One region of the Micromonospora sp. WMMD1155 genome, then DNA from elsewhere that is predicted to be linked to it. Evidence: riboswitches for the same ligand, from Rfam matches in the RefSeq annotation. Region 1 holds a riboswitch; each other region holds the start of a gene.
The links. Region 1 has a riboswitch for cobalamin ahead of O7617_RS23830 (prenyltransferase/squalene oxidase repeat-containing protein). Riboswitches for the same ligand answer to the same signal wherever they lie in the genome.
Positions count from the first base shown of each region.

Region 2: linked by a shared signal. The riboswitch ahead of O7617_RS25555 (acyl-CoA thioesterase) and the one ahead of O7617_RS23830 (prenyltransferase/squalene oxidase repeat-containing protein) in region 1 are both predicted to bind cobalamin.
Region 3: linked by a shared signal. The riboswitch ahead of cobN (cobaltochelatase subunit CobN) and the one ahead of O7617_RS23830 (prenyltransferase/squalene oxidase repeat-containing protein) in region 1 are both predicted to bind cobalamin.

Region 1 is NZ_CP120742.1:5,185,185-5,190,688, forward strand. It holds gene O7617_RS23810 (superoxide dismutase) at 1-527, shown strand, start outside; gene O7617_RS23815 (superoxide dismutase) at 535-795, shown strand; gene O7617_RS23820 (hypothetical protein) at 872-1,243, shown strand; gene O7617_RS23825 (hypothetical protein) at 1,298-2,731, opposite strand; cobalamin riboswitch at 2,835-2,959, opposite strand; cobalamin riboswitch at 3,002-3,143, shown strand; gene O7617_RS23830 (prenyltransferase/squalene oxidase repeat-containing protein) at 3,237-5,504, shown strand, end outside.
Region 2 is NZ_CP120742.1:5,567,438-5,572,941, reverse strand. It holds gene O7617_RS25570 (ABC transporter ATP-binding protein) at 1-452, shown strand, start outside; gene O7617_RS25565 (ATP-binding cassette domain-containing protein) at 449-1,129, shown strand; gene O7617_RS25560 (hypothetical protein) at 1,607-1,867, opposite strand; gene O7617_RS25555 (acyl-CoA thioesterase) at 2,319-2,831, opposite strand; cobalamin riboswitch at 2,951-3,165, opposite strand; gene O7617_RS25550 (copper resistance protein CopC) at 3,294-5,462, shown strand.
Region 3 is NZ_CP120742.1:6,146,958-6,152,461, reverse strand. It holds gene cobN (cobaltochelatase subunit CobN) at 1-1,493, opposite strand, end outside; cobalamin riboswitch at 1,764-1,893, opposite strand; gene O7617_RS28040 (MBL fold metallo-hydrolase) at 2,229-2,951, shown strand; gene O7617_RS28035 (hypothetical protein) at 2,963-3,298, opposite strand; gene O7617_RS28030 (RNA polymerase sigma factor) at 3,425-3,997, shown strand; gene O7617_RS28025 (hypothetical protein) at 3,990-4,700, shown strand; gene O7617_RS28020 (helix-turn-helix transcriptional regulator) at 4,732-5,504, opposite strand, start outside.

The DNA of each region.
Region 1 (5,504 bases):
ACAAGCACCACGCCGCATACGTCAAGGGCGCCAACGACGGGCTCGACCGGCTCGCCGAGGCCCGCGACAAGGGCGACTACGCAACCCTGGTCGGCCTGGAGAAGACGTACGCGTTCAACCTGTCCGGGCACGTCCTGCACTCGATCTTCTGGAACAACCTGTCCCCGGACGGCGGTGACCGCCCCGACGGTGAGCTGGCGGCGGCGATCGACGAGCACTTCGGCTCCTTCGACGGGTTCGCCGGTCAACTGTCCGCGGCGACCAAGGGTGTGCAGGGTTCCGGCTGGGGCGTGCTGGCGTGGGAGCCGCTGAGCCAGCGGCTGATCGTGGAGCAGGTCTACGACCACCACGGCAACGTCGGGCAGGGGTCCACCCCGATCCTGGTGTTCGACGCCTGGGAGCACGCCTACTACCTGCAGTACCGCAACGTGCGCCCGGACTACGTGGACCGGCTGTGGAACCTGGTCAACTGGACCGACGTCATCTCCCGTTTCGACGCCGCCCGCGCCGCCACCCCGAAGATCTGATCCCGGCGTGAGCGGGTACACCCCCGAGGCGGCCGAGATCGTCCAACGCGCCGCCGGGGTCATCGCCGCCAAGCATCGCGGTGACCTCCCCGGTGCGGAGGCGTTGATGTCGGCGTTCAGTTCCGAGCAGGCCCGTACCCTCGGTTTCTACCTGTTGGCCGATCTCGCTCTGGGTTTGGTGAAGGCGCAGAGCGGCCAGTCGATGGACGATCTGGTCCGGGAGCTGTCGTTGCTCTTGGCCGAGACCGCCCAGTCCCCGCCTGCATGACGGTCCGCTGGGTTCCGCCCGTCGGCGGAACCCAGCGGACAACAGCAGCTTCTACCGCCCACCTCGGGGAGGCCCGATGCGCCGGAAGATCGAGCACCGTGTCCTGACAGTGGACGGCCAGCAGATGGCGGTGTTGGCCGTGGCTGACTTCCAACGACTTGAGACCGCCCGTCGGCAGCTCGGTGCCAGCGAGAGTCAGGCGCACCAGCTTCGCCAGCAGTTGCGAGACGTTCAACGTCGTGTTGCCCGCTTGGAGAATCTGCTCGCTGTGTCGTCCCGCTCCGGGGTGCCGGAGCGGGAAGCAACAGGGGTGTGTGCGCGCTGTACCGGTGAGGCCGACGATCCGGTCGGCCCAGCGGCGCCGCAGGCTCTGGTCGTGGCTGATGACCAGGACCTCGGCCTGCGGCCCGCGATGTCACGTCGCCTGATGGTCGACCCGATCGGCTAATTGATCAACGAAGTGGTCATGCCGTGACGCCGCTGACCATCCCACTGACGGCGATCAGACGCCGTAGCGGAGGTAGATCGTGTCGCCGACGGTCACTGTCGTGCCGCGGGTCGCGGTGGCCAGGGTGCTGCCGTCGCGGGACACCTTCCAGGTGGACGAGCCGCTGTTGGCCAGGCCGTTGATCGTGGTCACGGTGCCGGTGCCACTGGTGGGAAGAAGGGAGGTGACGCAGCCGCTCGGGGTGGCCGCGCCGACGGCGGCGTCCAGCACGGCGCCGAGGGTGGTGGTGGCGGCGGTCGGGGTCAGCGTGACCGCGCACGGTTTGATGCTGCCGCTGCCGTTGTCGATGATCACAGCGAGCCGGGTGGCGGCGCCCGCCGTGAACCCGCTCGCCGCGACCCAGGTGGGCGCCCCGGCGGTGACCGGGACCGGGGGAGCGGCGGTGTAGCCGGCACCGGCGAGGGCGCGCACCGCGTCGATGGAGGCGTACGCCGACGGGGTGGTGTTGGTGGGCAGGTACTTGAATCCGCCGCCGGTCAACTGCTGCGCCCGGAGGAAGTCGATCGGGGTCTTACCGGCGGTGGTGGTGAAGTCGGTGCCCTGGTTCGGGATGCCGCAGGCGTTGAGCCCGGAGACGGCCCAGGCGTTGGAGTCGGTGTTGACGCCGAACATCGAGCTGAACGCGCCTGAGGCGTTGACGAGCTTGCTCTTGAGGAAGTTCTTGGCCTGCACGACGTCGGTGTCGGTGTTGGGGACTCCGGCGGCGCAGAGCGCGGCCATCGCCGCGCCGGTCATGTCGATGTCGCTGGCGGTGGCGAGTTGGGTGGGGTTGCCCTCGGCCTGGCTGAAGGTCCAGCCGCCGTCGTTGTGCTGATTGTTGCGGATGCGGGTGATCGAGAGGTTGAGCAGTGCCTGCGGTACGCGGGCGGCGCCGGCCTGGGTCTTCGCGCCGGCCAGGGCGAGAGTGCCGAAGACGGTGCCGTTGAAGTTGGCCGGCGGGCCGTAGTAGCCGGCCGAGCCGGTCTGCCAGTAGGCGATGGTGTCGGCGATCAGGTTACGGGTGGGGGAGACCCGGGCGGGGTCGATGCCGGCGGCGTAGGCATTCAGGACCCCACGCTCGTAGTCGGTGACCACCGGCGTGCTGCTCGGCCAGGACGCGGCCGAGAGTTGGTTGCGGTAGACGGTGCGGGCGTTCTTGGTCGTGTCGCCGGAGGGGTAGACGTCCACGGCCGCGACCCCGGCGGGCGCGAACGCGCTGAACGCCCACTCGTTCGACAGTCCACCGCTGGCGTAGCTGCCGTCGGCGGCCTGCAGGGTCCGCAGGTAGGCGACGCCGTTGGTCTTGGCGGTGGCGATCTGCGCGGCGGTCGAGGTCGCGGCGGCCGGTGCGGCACCGCCCGTGACTGCCACGACCGTGGCGATCAGCGCGGCGGCGGGAACGGCCGCGAGGCGTCTGCGGCGGCTGCCGGAGGAAAGGCGCGAGGACATCAGGGCTCCTTGGGGGTACGGGGCACGGCTGCCTCGACCCGGAGCCCGGCGCGCGCCGGCGGGAGCGGGGCGGGCCGGCCGCAGGACGCGTGGGACGGGTACCGCAGGTGCTGCGTCACCACGTGGGTGGTCGGGCTCGGGACGGGGCGAACCGTCCTCACCGTTGCGCGTCAGCCCCGGATTCCCACCGGGTTCCCCCACGCGATGACGCGGTCACGGTATGGGAGGAGACCCCTACCGCGCGCTGTTAGGTTCATGACACGTCTTCGCGTTGACGGGGTGGTGGCGGCTGTGGTCCGATGGCGGCGATCCAGCAGTCAGGGGAAGCCGGTCAAAGTCCGGCGCTGGCCCGCAGCCGTAGGTCCCGTTACCGGGACGAGTCGGATTACCTGGCTGGATAGTGCACCGCAGCGCCGTCGAGGTACACGGCGCGGAGCCAGGTTTCCGGGGTTTGTCCTCGGGGTCCGCGTCCGCGCCTGCGCCGCTAGCCCCCGAGAGAGTCGCCATGTCCCCACTGGTCAGTCGAACGTCGCGTGTTCCCGCGGCGTGGTTGGCGGCCGTCGCCGCAGCGGTGCTCGGCGCGGTGGCGCTGGTGGTGCCGACCCGCGCCGCGCTCGCCGACCCGCTGGATTCCTGCACCCCGACCCAGGGCGCGATCGTCGCTGTCGACTTCGGCGCGTGGGGTGGGCCGCTGCTGCGCGGCTGCGACGCCACCCCGACCACCGGGCTGGACCTGCTGCACGAGGCGGGTTTCACCACCACCGGCACCGACCACGACGGCCCCGGTTTCATCTGCCGGATCGGGTCGCCCGACTTCGCGTCAGGTGCCGAACACCCGACGCCGGCCGATGAGGCGTGCCAGTTGACCCCGCCCGCGTCGGCCTACTGGTCCTACTGGATCGCCCCAGCCGGGCAGGACCACTGGACCTACAGCCCTCTCGGCGCCATGGCCCAGCGCCCCGGCCCGGGTGAGGTCGAAGCGTGGGTCTTCGGTGGCACCGACATCGGGGGCACCACGGGAGCGCCGAGCTTCACCCCCGCGTCGGTACGCGCGAGCGGCCCCACTCCGACCGCCACTGCGACTCCGACGGCGACCCCGACCTCGACGCCAGCGCCGACGCCACCGACGGAAGCGCAGGTCAAGGCGGTGGCGAGTTACCTGGTGGGGCAGCTCGCCGACGGCGACCACGTCGACAACGGGTTCGTCGACTACTACCGGACCATCGCCGTCGCCACCGCCCTGGCCGGGACCGGGGGGCAGGACCAGACCCTCGGCAAGGTCGTCGACTACCTGCGGGCGCACGTCGATGCCGCTATCTTCCCGAACGGTGCCACCGCCGCACCCCACATCGCCAACGTCGCCAACCTCGCGCTCCTGCTCACCAGCACCGGCGGCGATCCACGCGCGTTCGGCGACCGGGATCTGATCGCCACGCTCACCGACCGGGTGTGCACCGCGGCCGACGTCGACGCCGGCTGCGCCGCCGTCGGTGACTTCGTCGGGTCGAGCGATCCCCTGACCCACGCGACCGCCCTGCTCGCGCTCAAGCGGGCCGGCGTCACCCCGCCGGCCGCGACCGTCAGCCGACTGACCGAGCAGCAGTGCACGACCGGGGCCTTCGCCGGTCTGTGGCGCAGCCCCACCGACGCCTGTGACCCGGACCTCGCGGCCACGACGCTCGCCGTCCTGGCGCTGCACACGCTCGGCGGGCACGACGCGGCGCTCGCTTCGGCCAAGGCATTCCTGGCCGCGGCGCAGGAGCCCGACGGCGGTTACCAGCCGTGGACCGGAGCGGGCTACAGCGAGACCTATCCGACCGGGCACGCCGCGCAGGCCCTCGCCGTCCTCGGTCTCGCCGACCGGGCCGCCGCCGCCACCGGCCTGCTGGTCAGCCGGATCGTCCCCGGCGGTGGGCTCAGCCCCGACCCGAGCAACCCGGACGCGGACCTGCCCGCCACCGCCGCCGCCGCGCTCGCCTTGGCCGGTAAGAACCTGGCCACCCTGGGTGCGTCGCCACCGCCGGCCGGGCCGCGGCCCGATCTGACCAAGGGAGTGTCCTACCTCGTCGCGCCGAGCAACCTGATCGACGGCAGGTACTACGAGTCGTTCCCCGGTTTCCCCGACTTCGGGTTGAGCATCGACGGTGCCTACGCCCTGGCCGCAACCGGTGGGGACGACGCCAAGCTGCGGGCGATCGTCGAGTTCCTGCGCGGTGGCGGCGCGGTCGGCGACAACGGCTTCACCGTCGACATGTGGTTGGGCGTCGGCACCGACTACGCCGTCGGCGGCGCGATCGGCAAGGTGGCGTTGCTGGCCCAGGTCACCGGCTACGACCCACGCTCGTTCGGCGGACACGACCTGATCGCCGCGCTGGGTGACGTGACCTGCGCCAAGGCCGACGCATCGACCGGCTGCGCCGGGGCCGGCAACTACCGGTACGCCACCTCGGTCTTCGGCCAGTCGCTCGGCATCATCGCGCAGTTGCGCGCGGGACAGGGCGAGGCCGCCGCCAAGCCGGTGGAGTTCCTCAGGGGACTGCAGCGCGCCGACGGGTCGTTCCCCAGCCTCATCCCGGCGGCGGACACCGACAAGGACGTCGACAGCACCGCGATGGCCGCGATGGCCCTCGCCTCACTGACCGACGACCCGGCGGCGGCCACCGCCGTCGACAAGGCGCTGGCCTGGATCGCCTCAACGCAGAAGGAGCACGGCGGGTTCCCCGGCGCAGCCGGTGACTCCACCAACTCCACCGCGCTCGCCATCCAGGGCCTC
Region 2 (5,504 bases), 380 kb from region 1:
CACCGGACCCGTCACTGCTCATCGCCGACGAACCCACCACCGGCCTCGACCGGCCGCTGGTGGACCACACCCTCGACCTGCTGCGCCGCCGCTGCGACAACGGCTCGGCAGTCGTGCTCATCACGCACGACCTGGCCGCCGCGCAACGGGTCGCCGACACCGTCGCCGTCATGTACGCCAGCCGCATCGTGGAACACACCGACGCCGACAGGCTCTTCGCCGCGCCCACCCACCCGTACGCCGCGGCGCTCCTCGATGCCCTACCGGACCGCGCCTTCCGGCCGGTGCCGGGCGACCCGCCGATGCTCACCGCGCTGCCTCCGGGCTGCGCGTTCGCGCCCCGCTGCCCGCACCGCACCGACACCTGCGCGAGCCAGCCACCGCTGACGCCGATCGCCGGTGACGGCACTGTCGCCTGCCACCACCCGATCCGCCACGGAGCCGTCACGTGACCAGCCCCCAGCACCTGCTCGCCGACGACGTCACCGTCGGGTACGGCCGTCAGGTCGTCCTCGACGGCGTCACACTGCGGGTCGGCCGGGACGAGACGGTCGGGCTTCGCGGCCCGTCCGGGTGCGGCAAGTCGACACTGGTCCGGGTCCTGGCCCTCCTGCACCGCCCGGACCACGGCCGGGTCAGCATCGACGGCACGGCGGTCCACGGGGTCCGGTACGCCGTGCCAGTCGACCTGCGGACCCGCGTCGCCGTGCTGTTCCAGAGCCCGCGCGCCGCCGCCGACCCCCGGCTGAGCCTGGACGACCTGATCGCCGAACCGCTGCGCGCCGTCCGCACGCCCGAGTCGACGGTCCGGGAGCGGGTGGCCGAACTCGCCGACCTCGTCGGCCTCACCGCCGATCTGCGCAGCCGACGGCCCCACGCGGTGTCCGACGGGCAACTGCAACGCGCCTGCCTCGCCCGGGCCCTCGTCCACCGCCCGGACTACCTGCTCTGCGACGAGGCCACGGCGATGCTGGACGCCTCCACCCAGGCGCACGTCGCCGCCGTCATCCGCGACTACCAGCGGGCCCAGCGGGCCGGTGTCCTGGTCATCAGCCACGACCAGAGCCTGCTGGACCGCTGGGCCGACCGGATCGTCGACCTGGACAGCACGGTGCCGGCCCAGACCTGAAGACGCCGTCGGGCGGGCTGTGCGGACCGTGCGACCCGTCATGATCCGCGCAACTGCCCGGATACTGCTGCCTCCGACGTGCGGGAGGCAGCAACAACCCTGATATTGCGCGGATCTTGGCGACGAGCGCTCGGCGCGGCGTCAGCTAGAGTCTCGCCGTGCTCGCCTGGCTCGTCGACCACCTTCCACTTCGGCTGTGGAGTCCCGGCAACCTGCGCATAGGCGGTCGCCTGCACTTCTGCGTAGGGGATTCATTCGAGCGGACGATTGAGTGGAACGGCACGCATCTCTTCGGTGGTCGACCGTTTGGCGCACAGGCCGTCTTCGACCGCTTCGGATCAGCGGGTTGAGAGCGGACCGGAGCGGATGTGGACCCCCGGTGGGCAACCCAATGGCCAGGAGTACGCGACAACATGCCCGGCGGCACGTCACCCAGGCCCCGAGACCGATCTGTCACGGACTTCTTGCGACGTGAGGTTATTCGGCTTCGATGCCGGCGGCCCGCAAGATCTGCCGGACCCGCTCGCGGGAGTACCCCGTCCGTCTGACCAGATCCACCTGCCGCGCCCCGGCCCGATATTCCGCCGCCATGGCCTGGTGAAGTTCGGCGCGGGCCTGCTCGACCCGGGCGCGGGCATCGGCCTTGATCTGCCGGGCGGCCAGCACGGCCTGTTCTTCCGCCTGGGGTAGCGCATCCTCGGCGGCCTTCAGTCTGCGCATAGCCCCATCGAGATCCACTTGGCCATCTTGACTGCGGGGTTCACCACCGCCACAGCCCCGATGACACGGGACGTGGAGCGCCGGTGCGGGTTCGTGCACGTCTTCCCCACCGGAGCGTTGGCGGCGCAGGACCAGCACCCTCGGTGGTGTGGCCGCGACGGGTGCGACCGGCGCGGGGAACACCGGTCGAACGTCTCGAACGTGGACACCAACCGGCCCGAAGCGTCCATCATCACTGTGGCGTTGGTGCAGACGACCGATGCGGTGACCGAAGCCATGGTGGTGTTGAGTGCGACCGACGGCGTGGCGTCTGACCGGGTGGTGATGTCCATCGGCCAGGACCGCGGCCGGCGCTACCGACTCGGCGGCCTCCTCGACGCGGCAGGACAGGCCCTAAGCCACACCTGTCGTGCTCGGACTGTCCGTCACCGGTCGCCAGGACCGCAGCCACGGACAGTCCGAGCATGTCTCAGCCCTCGTCGGCGCCGTCGAGCAGCGCCCGCCGCAACGCCAGCCGGTGCTCGCGGCGGATCTCCGCTTCCCGGTAGCGACGACGGTCCCCGTCGGTCTCGGGTAGCAGCGGCGGCACTGTCCTCGGCTGTCCGTCGTCGTCGATGGCGACCATGACCAGGTGGGCGGTGGCCACGTCGGTGGGCGGAACGGCCCGGTCCCACCGGTCGGCGGTGACCTTGACCGCGACCTCCATCGAGCTGCGTCCGGCCCAGGTGATCCGGGCGTCGACGTGCACGACGTCGCCGACCCGCACCGCGCGCAGGAACGCCGTCTCGTCGATCGCGGCGGTCACCGCCGGGCCGTCGGAGTGGCGGGCGGCGACCACCCCGGCGACCGAGTCGATGAGGTTGAGGATCCGGCCGCCGTGCACCGTACCCATCAGGTTGGTGTGGTGCTGGTCCATGATCTGCGACAGGGTCAGGTGCGACGCCGACGGCGCTCGGCCGGCGATCGTGGCGGTGTCGTGCACAGCGGTAGTCCGTCCCTCGGGAAACCACACCACCGGTACGCGGACACGCAGACGAGGACCCGCCGACAAACGGCAGGTCACCCGCTCAGCCCACCCGCGAGGCCGACGGCGGCGCACACGGTCGTGTACGCAGCGCAGGCAGGTCTTCGGACTCGCGGGCCGGACCGGTCGTGCCGGTCTCCTACCGGCCGTCGCTTCCCAGGCCGGCGGCCCAGTGCTGTTGACGGCGTTCGTTCCCACTCACCGCTGCGGGGCAGCCCCGGACTTTCACCGGGTTCCCTCTTACGACGCCCCGACGGTCACGACGGGGCGAACCAGCGCCGCCCGCAGCATAGCTGGCCAGGCAAGTCGCGGCACCGGGGGCGCGGCGCGGAGGCAGCGCCGGGGCTTCGTCGCTTTTGCCATGTGAGGAAAAAGATCGCCAGCTCTTGAAAAAAGCCTCACTCGGGTCAGGATATTCAGATGCGTCGTCTCCCTCAGACTCCGGGGCGGGTGCTCTCGGGCGTCCTCGCGCTCCTCCTCGCCTCGGCGGTCGCTCTCCTCGCGTCCGCCCGACCCGCCTCGGCTCACGGGACTCTCGCCATGTCCACGCCGGCGAGTGGGGCCACGGTGAGCGAGCCGTTGACGGCGGTGCAGCTCTTCTTCACCGAGAAGGCCGCGCCCAACGCGTTCTTCACGGTCACCGCCCCGGGCGGCGTCCGGGTCGACAACGGCTGGTCGTACGGGGAGCCGAAGCCGTTGGACCAGCCGGTGCGGGAGTACTTCCTGGTCAACGGGCAGTTCGAGCCACGGGAGTACACGACCGGGTTCCCCGCGATGGTGGCCGTCACCCACCTGCCGGCCAAGGGCCAGTACTCGGTGAGCTACCTGTCGGTCGCCTCGGACGGCGACACCGTGCGGGGGACGCTCACGTTCCGCTACAACGGGCGGGTGACCGCGGCACCCAAGGGGTGGAGCCCGCCGACGACCCAGCCCGACCCGGCGTTGGTGGCCGCCACCGAGCAGCATGGGTCGTCCGGGCAGGCGTCGGCGGTGCCGACCACCTCGGCCCAGCCGGTGATCCCGCCGTCCGGGGCTGCGGCGGCCCCGCCGACCGAATCAGCCGACGAGAGCGGCTCCGGAGCGCTGGCCTGGGCCGGTTGGGCGGCGGCGATCGCGGCGGCCGTCGCGGCGGCCGGTTTCGTCGTCTGGCGTCGTCGGACGGCGTCCACCGGTAGACCCACCGGCCGGGGCCGTACCGCACCGGGAACGTCCGGTCGACGCGGCGGCGGTGCTCGTACCACGAACCGGCCGTCGGCCGGCAAGACCAGCGGGACCAGGGCCGCCGCCGGAAAGACAGCCGCTGCCAAGTCCTCCGCCGGCAGGACGGCCGGCGCGGTGAGCGGTGTCGGTACGAAGCCCACGGGTGGTAAACGGCGACCGGCCACCGTGCCGGCGGCGCGGACGGGCGACGCGGTCGTCACAGCCCGCACGGGCGTCGCCGTCGACCCGACGCCCGCCGACCAGAAGGCGAAGATTCTCACCTCCACCGACCAGGAGGCGAAGGCCCCCTCCACCACCCACCAGGAGGCGAAGGCCCCCTCCACCACCGACCAGAGGGCGACGGTCGCCGCAAGCACCGACGAGGCGTCGACAGTCGAGGCCGGTTCCCGGCCGGGCCCGGACCTCGTCGCCGCGGCACCCGGGTCCCGGTTGAGCAACGGCCATCTGGCGCTGCTCGTCGGCGGGTTGGTGGTCGCCCTGCTGGCCGGGTTCGGGCTGGCCCGCATCGGCACCGGCGACCAGAGCCCCGCCGGCAACGCCCGGAAGCCGGCGGGCGGCCCGCCCGCCTCCGGGCAGGCGGTGTCCGCGACCGACGGCCACCAACACCCGGCGGGCACCGGCCCGCACACGCACCGGGGTGACGGCGCGACGGGCGAGACGCTGGCGACCGGGACGACGGTCAGCGCCGGTGGCTACACCCTGCAACCGCTGGAGCGGTCCCAACCCGCCGGGGTACGCGCCGACTACCGCTTCCGGATCGTCGGGACCGACCGGCAGCCGGCGACCCGCTTCGCGGTCGTCCACGACAAGCCGTTGCACATGATCGTGGTGGGCCGCGACCTGACCGGTTACCAGCACGTACACCCGACGATGGCCGCCGACGGCACCTGGAGTGTCCCCCTGACGCTGGCCCGACCGGGCGGTTATCGCGTCTACGCCGACTTCTCGGTGACCGCGCCCAACGGCGCGCAGGTGCCTCTCGTGCTGGGCGTCGACCACACCGTGCCCGGGGCGCACACCCCCGCCGCGCTGCCGCCTGCGCAGGCACAGGCGACGGCCGGGCCGTACGCGGTGTCGATGAGCGGCACCCCGACGGTGGGGGTGACGGCGCCGATGCAGTTCCAGGTCCAGCGCACCGACGCGGCCGCGCCCGTGCAGTTGGAGCGTTACCTGGGCGCGTACGGGCACCTGGTCGTCGTCCGCGAGGGCGACCTCGGCTACGTGCACGTCCACCCGGAGCAGGAGCTGGTCGACGGGACGGTCCAGTTCTGGCTGACCGCGCCCAGCTCGGGCCGGTACCGGGCCTTCTTCGACTTCCAGGCCGAGGGGAAGGTGCACACCGCCGAGTACACGATCAACGTGCCCTGAGCCCGGAACTTTCTCCCTGCTGCGGCCGACCATTCAGCCAGC
Region 3 (5,504 bases), 960 kb from region 1:
GGCGCGGCCAGCCAGCGGTACGCGGCCAGGTAGTGGTGGCTCGGCGGCAGGTCCGGGTCGTGGTAGATGGCGATCGGGTTCTCCCCGAACCCGCGTGGCGGCTGGATCAGCAGCACCACGTTGCCGAAGCGCAGACCGGCGAGCACGATGTCCCCGCCGTCGGTGTACAGCTCGCCGGGCGGCTCACCCCAGTGTTCCCGCATCCGCTCGCGCAGCTCGGTCGGGACCTGGTCGAACCACCGCCGGTACGTGTCCCCCGGTATCCGGGCCTCGGCGGCGGCCAACTGCTCCGGGGTGAGCCACTCCACGTCGTGCCCACCGGCGGCGATCAGCGCGTGGATCAACGCGTCCCCGTCGGTGGGCGGCGGCGCGTCGCCCAGGTCGTAGCCGTCCTCGGCCAGCGCGGCGAGCAGCCGGACCGCCGAGACCGGGGTGTCCAGCCCGACCGCGTTGCCGACCCGGGAGTGCTTCGTGGGGTACGAGCTGAGCACCACGGCGACCCGCTTGTCCGGGTTGGGAAGGTACCGCAGCCGGGCGTGGCGCACCGCGATCCCGGCGACCCGGGCGGCTCGCTCGGGATCGGCGGCGTAGACCGAGAGGCCGTCCGAGTCGATCTGCTTGAACGAGAACGGCACGGTGATGATTCGGCCGTCGAACTCGGGGATGGCCACCTGCATCGCGGCGTCCAACGGGGACAGCCCGGCGTCGCTGTCGGCCCACTGCTTCCGGGTGCTGGTCAGGCAGAGTGCCTGGATGATCGGCACCTCCAGGGCGGCCAGGGCGCCGACGTCCCAGGCGTCCTCGTCGCCGCCCCCGGACGCGTCCGCGGCGACGGCGCCGCCCGCCGCGAGGACGGTGACCAGCAGGGCGTCGCAGCGGGCGAAGAGCCCGAGCGGGCCGGCCCCGGTGGTAAGCCCGCGCAGCGAGCCGCAGAAGATCGGCAGCGGGTTGCCGCCGGCCGCGCGGACCGCGTCCGCGAGCACGTCGACGAATCCGGTGTTACCGGCGAGGGCGTGCGCCCGGTAGAAGACGATCCCGACGGTGGGCTGCTCCGGATTCGTGGGGTACTCACGGTGGACGCCGTACGTCGGGGTGGGTGCGGGCGCGGCGAACCCCTCACCGGTGAGCAGCACCGTGTCGGAGAGGAACCGGGCCAGCTGCCCCAGGTTGCCCGGGCCGCCCTCGACCAGGTACGCCAGCGCCTGCGTGACCACTCCGGACGGCACTGTGGAGACGGCCATCAGCTCCGCGTCGGGCAGCGCCTCACCGCCGAGCACGACGGTCGGCACCCCGGTTTCGAGCACCGCCGCGATACCGTCCGGCCACGCCTGTCGACCGCCGAGCAGGCGTACGACGACGAGGTTCACGCCGTCGAGCAGGGCGGGCACCTCATCGGCGGCGACCCGGGCGGGGTTGGCCAGCCGGTAGTCGGCGCCGCTGGCCCGGGCGGCCAGCAGGTCGGTGTCGGCGGTGGAGAGCAACAGGATGCGCACGGCAGGCTCCGGTGAGTGACGCCCCGGCCACCATGAGGGTGACCGCGACGATGCGGGTGGGTGCGGCGTCAGCCGGTACGCCGGCGGGGCGGTCGGCTCGCGGGCGCGAGCGACGGGCCCGGCCGGCGGCGAGGGCTCAGCTCAGCGGGGCGTGACCGGTCGCGGGCGCGGCGAAGCGCGGGTTACGACGACAGTCGTCGATGAATGAGACGCCGTGCGTCATCGGGTCCTCCTCGGGTGTCCACGCCCTGGGGTACGTCCCGACGGCCGAAGTATCCTGGCTTCCGGATCGACGCTCTCCCCCGGCCTTCCAACCGCAGACACACGGCCGTGACTCACGAGGGGGGATCACTCCCCGGTGACAGTGGCGGGACCGCGTCGGAATCGCACCGACTTCCTTCACTGCCGTCAGGCCGCGAATGCTGCCACACCCCTCCGCCGCGGGTCAACGCCGGTCCAGACCCGCCCGGCGGGCTGCGCAGATCGACATTCGGCGATCACCGGGGCCGCGGCCACGCGCGTTTCAGTGCCCCGGATTAATGCTTCGCGTCCTTTGCTCTGCATACCTGTAGGCACCGGGCACGGAGCGTCACCGGTGCATATGGATATGCAGAGCAAAGGACGGCCGCACCTGCCCTGGCCCGCGCCGATCGTCCGGCGGGACGGCGCTGGCCGACCCGCTCGCCTAGGATCGGCGGACGCCACACCAGCGTCCGCGATCAATCCCGGAGGTCGATCACCATCGTCGCCCCGAGGTTCCACCACCTGGCCGGCCGGGTCTGGCTCTGTCCGGGCGACCCCGACCCGGATGAGGTCCAGGCGAGCGTCGCCTTCGTGGCCGACGAACGCGGCAGTGTGATGATCGACGCTGGGCAGAGCCCCGCGCACGCCCGCGAGATCCAGGCCGCGCTCGCCGCGGCCGGGCTACCGCGGCCACGCTGGCTCGTCTACACCCACCACCACTGGGATCACGTCTGGGGCGCCTGCGCGTGGCCCGACGTGGAGATCGTCGGGCACGAGGCGGCCGTGCCGCTGCTGCGCGCCGAGGCCGCCCGGCCGTGGAGCCACCACTACCTGGACGAGCAGGTACGCGCCGACCCTCGCCTCGGCCCGAGCTTCCGGGCGCGGGCACGGGCGGTGGCCTCCTGGGAGGACTTCACCGTCCTGCCACCCACCCGGACCTTCACCGACGTCGAGGAGTTGCCGGTGGGGGTGCACCTGCGGCACGTCGGAGGTGGGCACGCGCCGGACTCGACAGTCGTTCTCGTGCCCGACTCGGGCGTCATGCTGTTGGGCGACTGCTTCTACCCGCCACCGGCACACCTGCGCCGACCCGAGGACGGCCCCGACCTGGGCCTGGTCCGCCGACTACTCGACGACGGCTACCACTGGTACGTCTCCAGCCACGCCGAGCCGATGACCGCCGAGCAGGCCCGCTCAGCCGTCGGGGACGCCTGAGCCGGCGGGTCTCAGCGGGCGTGGCGCTCCGGGTGGGCGCGGTTCCACACCCGCATCCGTTCCGGGTAGCCGGTGCGCGCCGCCTCGTACAGCGGCACCGCGTGCTTGCGGGCGATCGCCCCCGCCGCGCGAGGCGTACCGGTGCGACGGCGGATCCACTCACCGTCGTGCGCGATCGCCACCACCGTGGTGTCCGTCGCGGTGGTCTCCGGCTCCAGGTAGAACTCCACGCCCCGCTTGTCGACGACGAACGCCTCCAGCGCCGCGAGGTCCTCGCGGGTCGCCTCCCGGTCCAGCTTCGTCGGAGTCGTCCCGGCACCCCGTGCCCGGCGGTTGAACCAGCCCATGTCCAGCCCCTCTCCTCGACACCTCCTCCAGTGCAGCACCGGATCCTGGCAATACGCTGCACGTCCGATGGGAGCAACCTGACCCGCGCCCTGTGGAACCCGCGACGCGTGAGCGGTGTCATGAGGGTGATCCGAACGGAGGCTCCCCTGGACGACGACACTCTCGTCACCCGCGCCCGGGCCGGTGACCTGGAGGCGTACGACCTCCTGGTCGCCCGGCACACCGCGTCCGCGTACCGGACGGCGGTGCTGCTCGGTGCGGGTTCGGACTCCGAGGACGTCACGCAGGAGGCGTTCGTGAAGGCGTACCGCAAGCTGTCCCGTTACCGGGGCGAGTCGTCCTTCCGGTCGTGGCTGCTCGCGATCGTCGCCAACGAGACCCGCAACCTGCACCGGTCCCGGGGCCGACGCGACGGGCTCGTCCTGCGGGCGGCGGCGGACCCGACGTCCGCGATCGCCGAGGACGGGGCGGTCGGCGCGGTCCTCGCCGGGGAGCGCCGGGAGGCACTGGTACGGGCCCTGCGGCGACTGCCGGTACGCGACCGTGAGGTGATCGTGTGCCGGTTCTTCCTCGATCTCAGCGAGGAGGAGACGGTGGCGGCACTGGGTTGGCCCCGGGGGACGGTGAAGTCGCGTACATCCCGGGCGTTGGCGAAGCTTCGCGGCCTTCTCGACCGGGAGGAGGTCCGACATGGGTGACCTCGAACGGGAATTGCGTGAACTGTCCACCTGGCTGGACACACCCGAGCCGCCCGACGTGACCGCCGGTGTCCGCGTACGGCTCGACCGGCCCCGGTGGCGGTGGCGCCCGCTCGCCGCGGCGGCGTCGGTCGCCCTCCTGGTCGCGCTGGTGCCGCCGACCCGGGCCGCCGTCGCGGACGCCGTCGCCGGGCTGCTGCGCTTCGCCGGGGTCGGCATCGCCACCTCACCCGCCCCGACGCTGCCCGGCGGCACCCCGTCGCCGTTGCCCGGGCAGCGGACCGCCGCCCTGGACGAGGCGCAGCGGGCGGTGCGGTTCCCGATCCGCCTACCGGCGTCGTTGGGTACGCCCGAGCAGGTGCTGGTCGCCGACCCCGACCCGGCGGGCGTCTGCCGGGTGGCGACGCTGCTCTACGACGGGGGCGCGCTGCGCATCGACGCGTTCGACGGTCGCCTCAACCTGGCCTTCCACAAGGAGGTCAACCCGCCGGGGGCGGAGTGGACGCAGGTCGACGGTGACTTCGCCGTCTGGGTCGACGGGCCACACGTGCTCTCGTACGTGGACCGCGCGGGCGAGGTCCGCGAGGAGACCGCCCGACTGGCCGCCTCGACGCTGATCTGGCAGGACGCCGACGTGAGCTACCGGCTCGAAGGGTCCCTCGGCAAGGCCGAGGCGCTCGAGATCGCCCGCTCACTGCGCTAGGGGGCGTCTTCGACCGTCGATCGCGGCACTGTCAGCGAGGCACGCCGGCCGGGAACTCCTCGACCCCCAGCACGCGCAGCAGCTCAAGCCTCTCCCGGGCCTCGGCGTCCGACGGCGTCAGCACCAGCAGCTGCTGGCCGAGGTCGGGGGTGACCAGGGTTTCGCAGTCCATCGTGATGCGGCCCACGCGCGGGTGCAGGAACGTCTTGCGGTCGACCCGGCGCACCGCCACCTCGTGCTCGGCCCACAGCCGCCGGAAGTCGTCGCTCGCAGCCCGCAACCGCTCGATCAGGCCGGTCACAACCGGGTCCCCGGCCCGTCGGCCGGCCACCGCTCGCAGGTCGGCGACCTGCTGGCGGGCGTGCCGTTGCCATTCCTCGGGGCCGTGGAGGTCGCGGACGGCCGGGTCGGTGAAGTAGCGGTAGGCGACGTAGCGCCGGTCGCCGGTCAGCCCGGTGTGGTCGCCACTGAGCAGGATCGACATGCGGTTCTGCGCCAGGATCTCGCCGAGGTCGGACAGGACCATGGCGGGGGTGTCGCCCACCAGATCGAGCAGGCGGACCAGACCGGCGCGGGCCAGGCGCGCGATGCCGTCGGCGGGCGGCGGCTGGTGGCCGGCCAGGTGGAACAGGTGGCTTCGCTCGTCGTCCGTGAGGCGCAGGGCCCGGGCCAGGGCACCGAGCAGCTGGGTCGACGGCTGGCTGCTGCGGCCCTGCTCAAGGCGGACGACGTAGTCGACGGACATGCCGGCGAGCATGGCGACCTCCTCGCGGCGCAGGCCGGCGGTGCGGCGGCGGGGGCCGT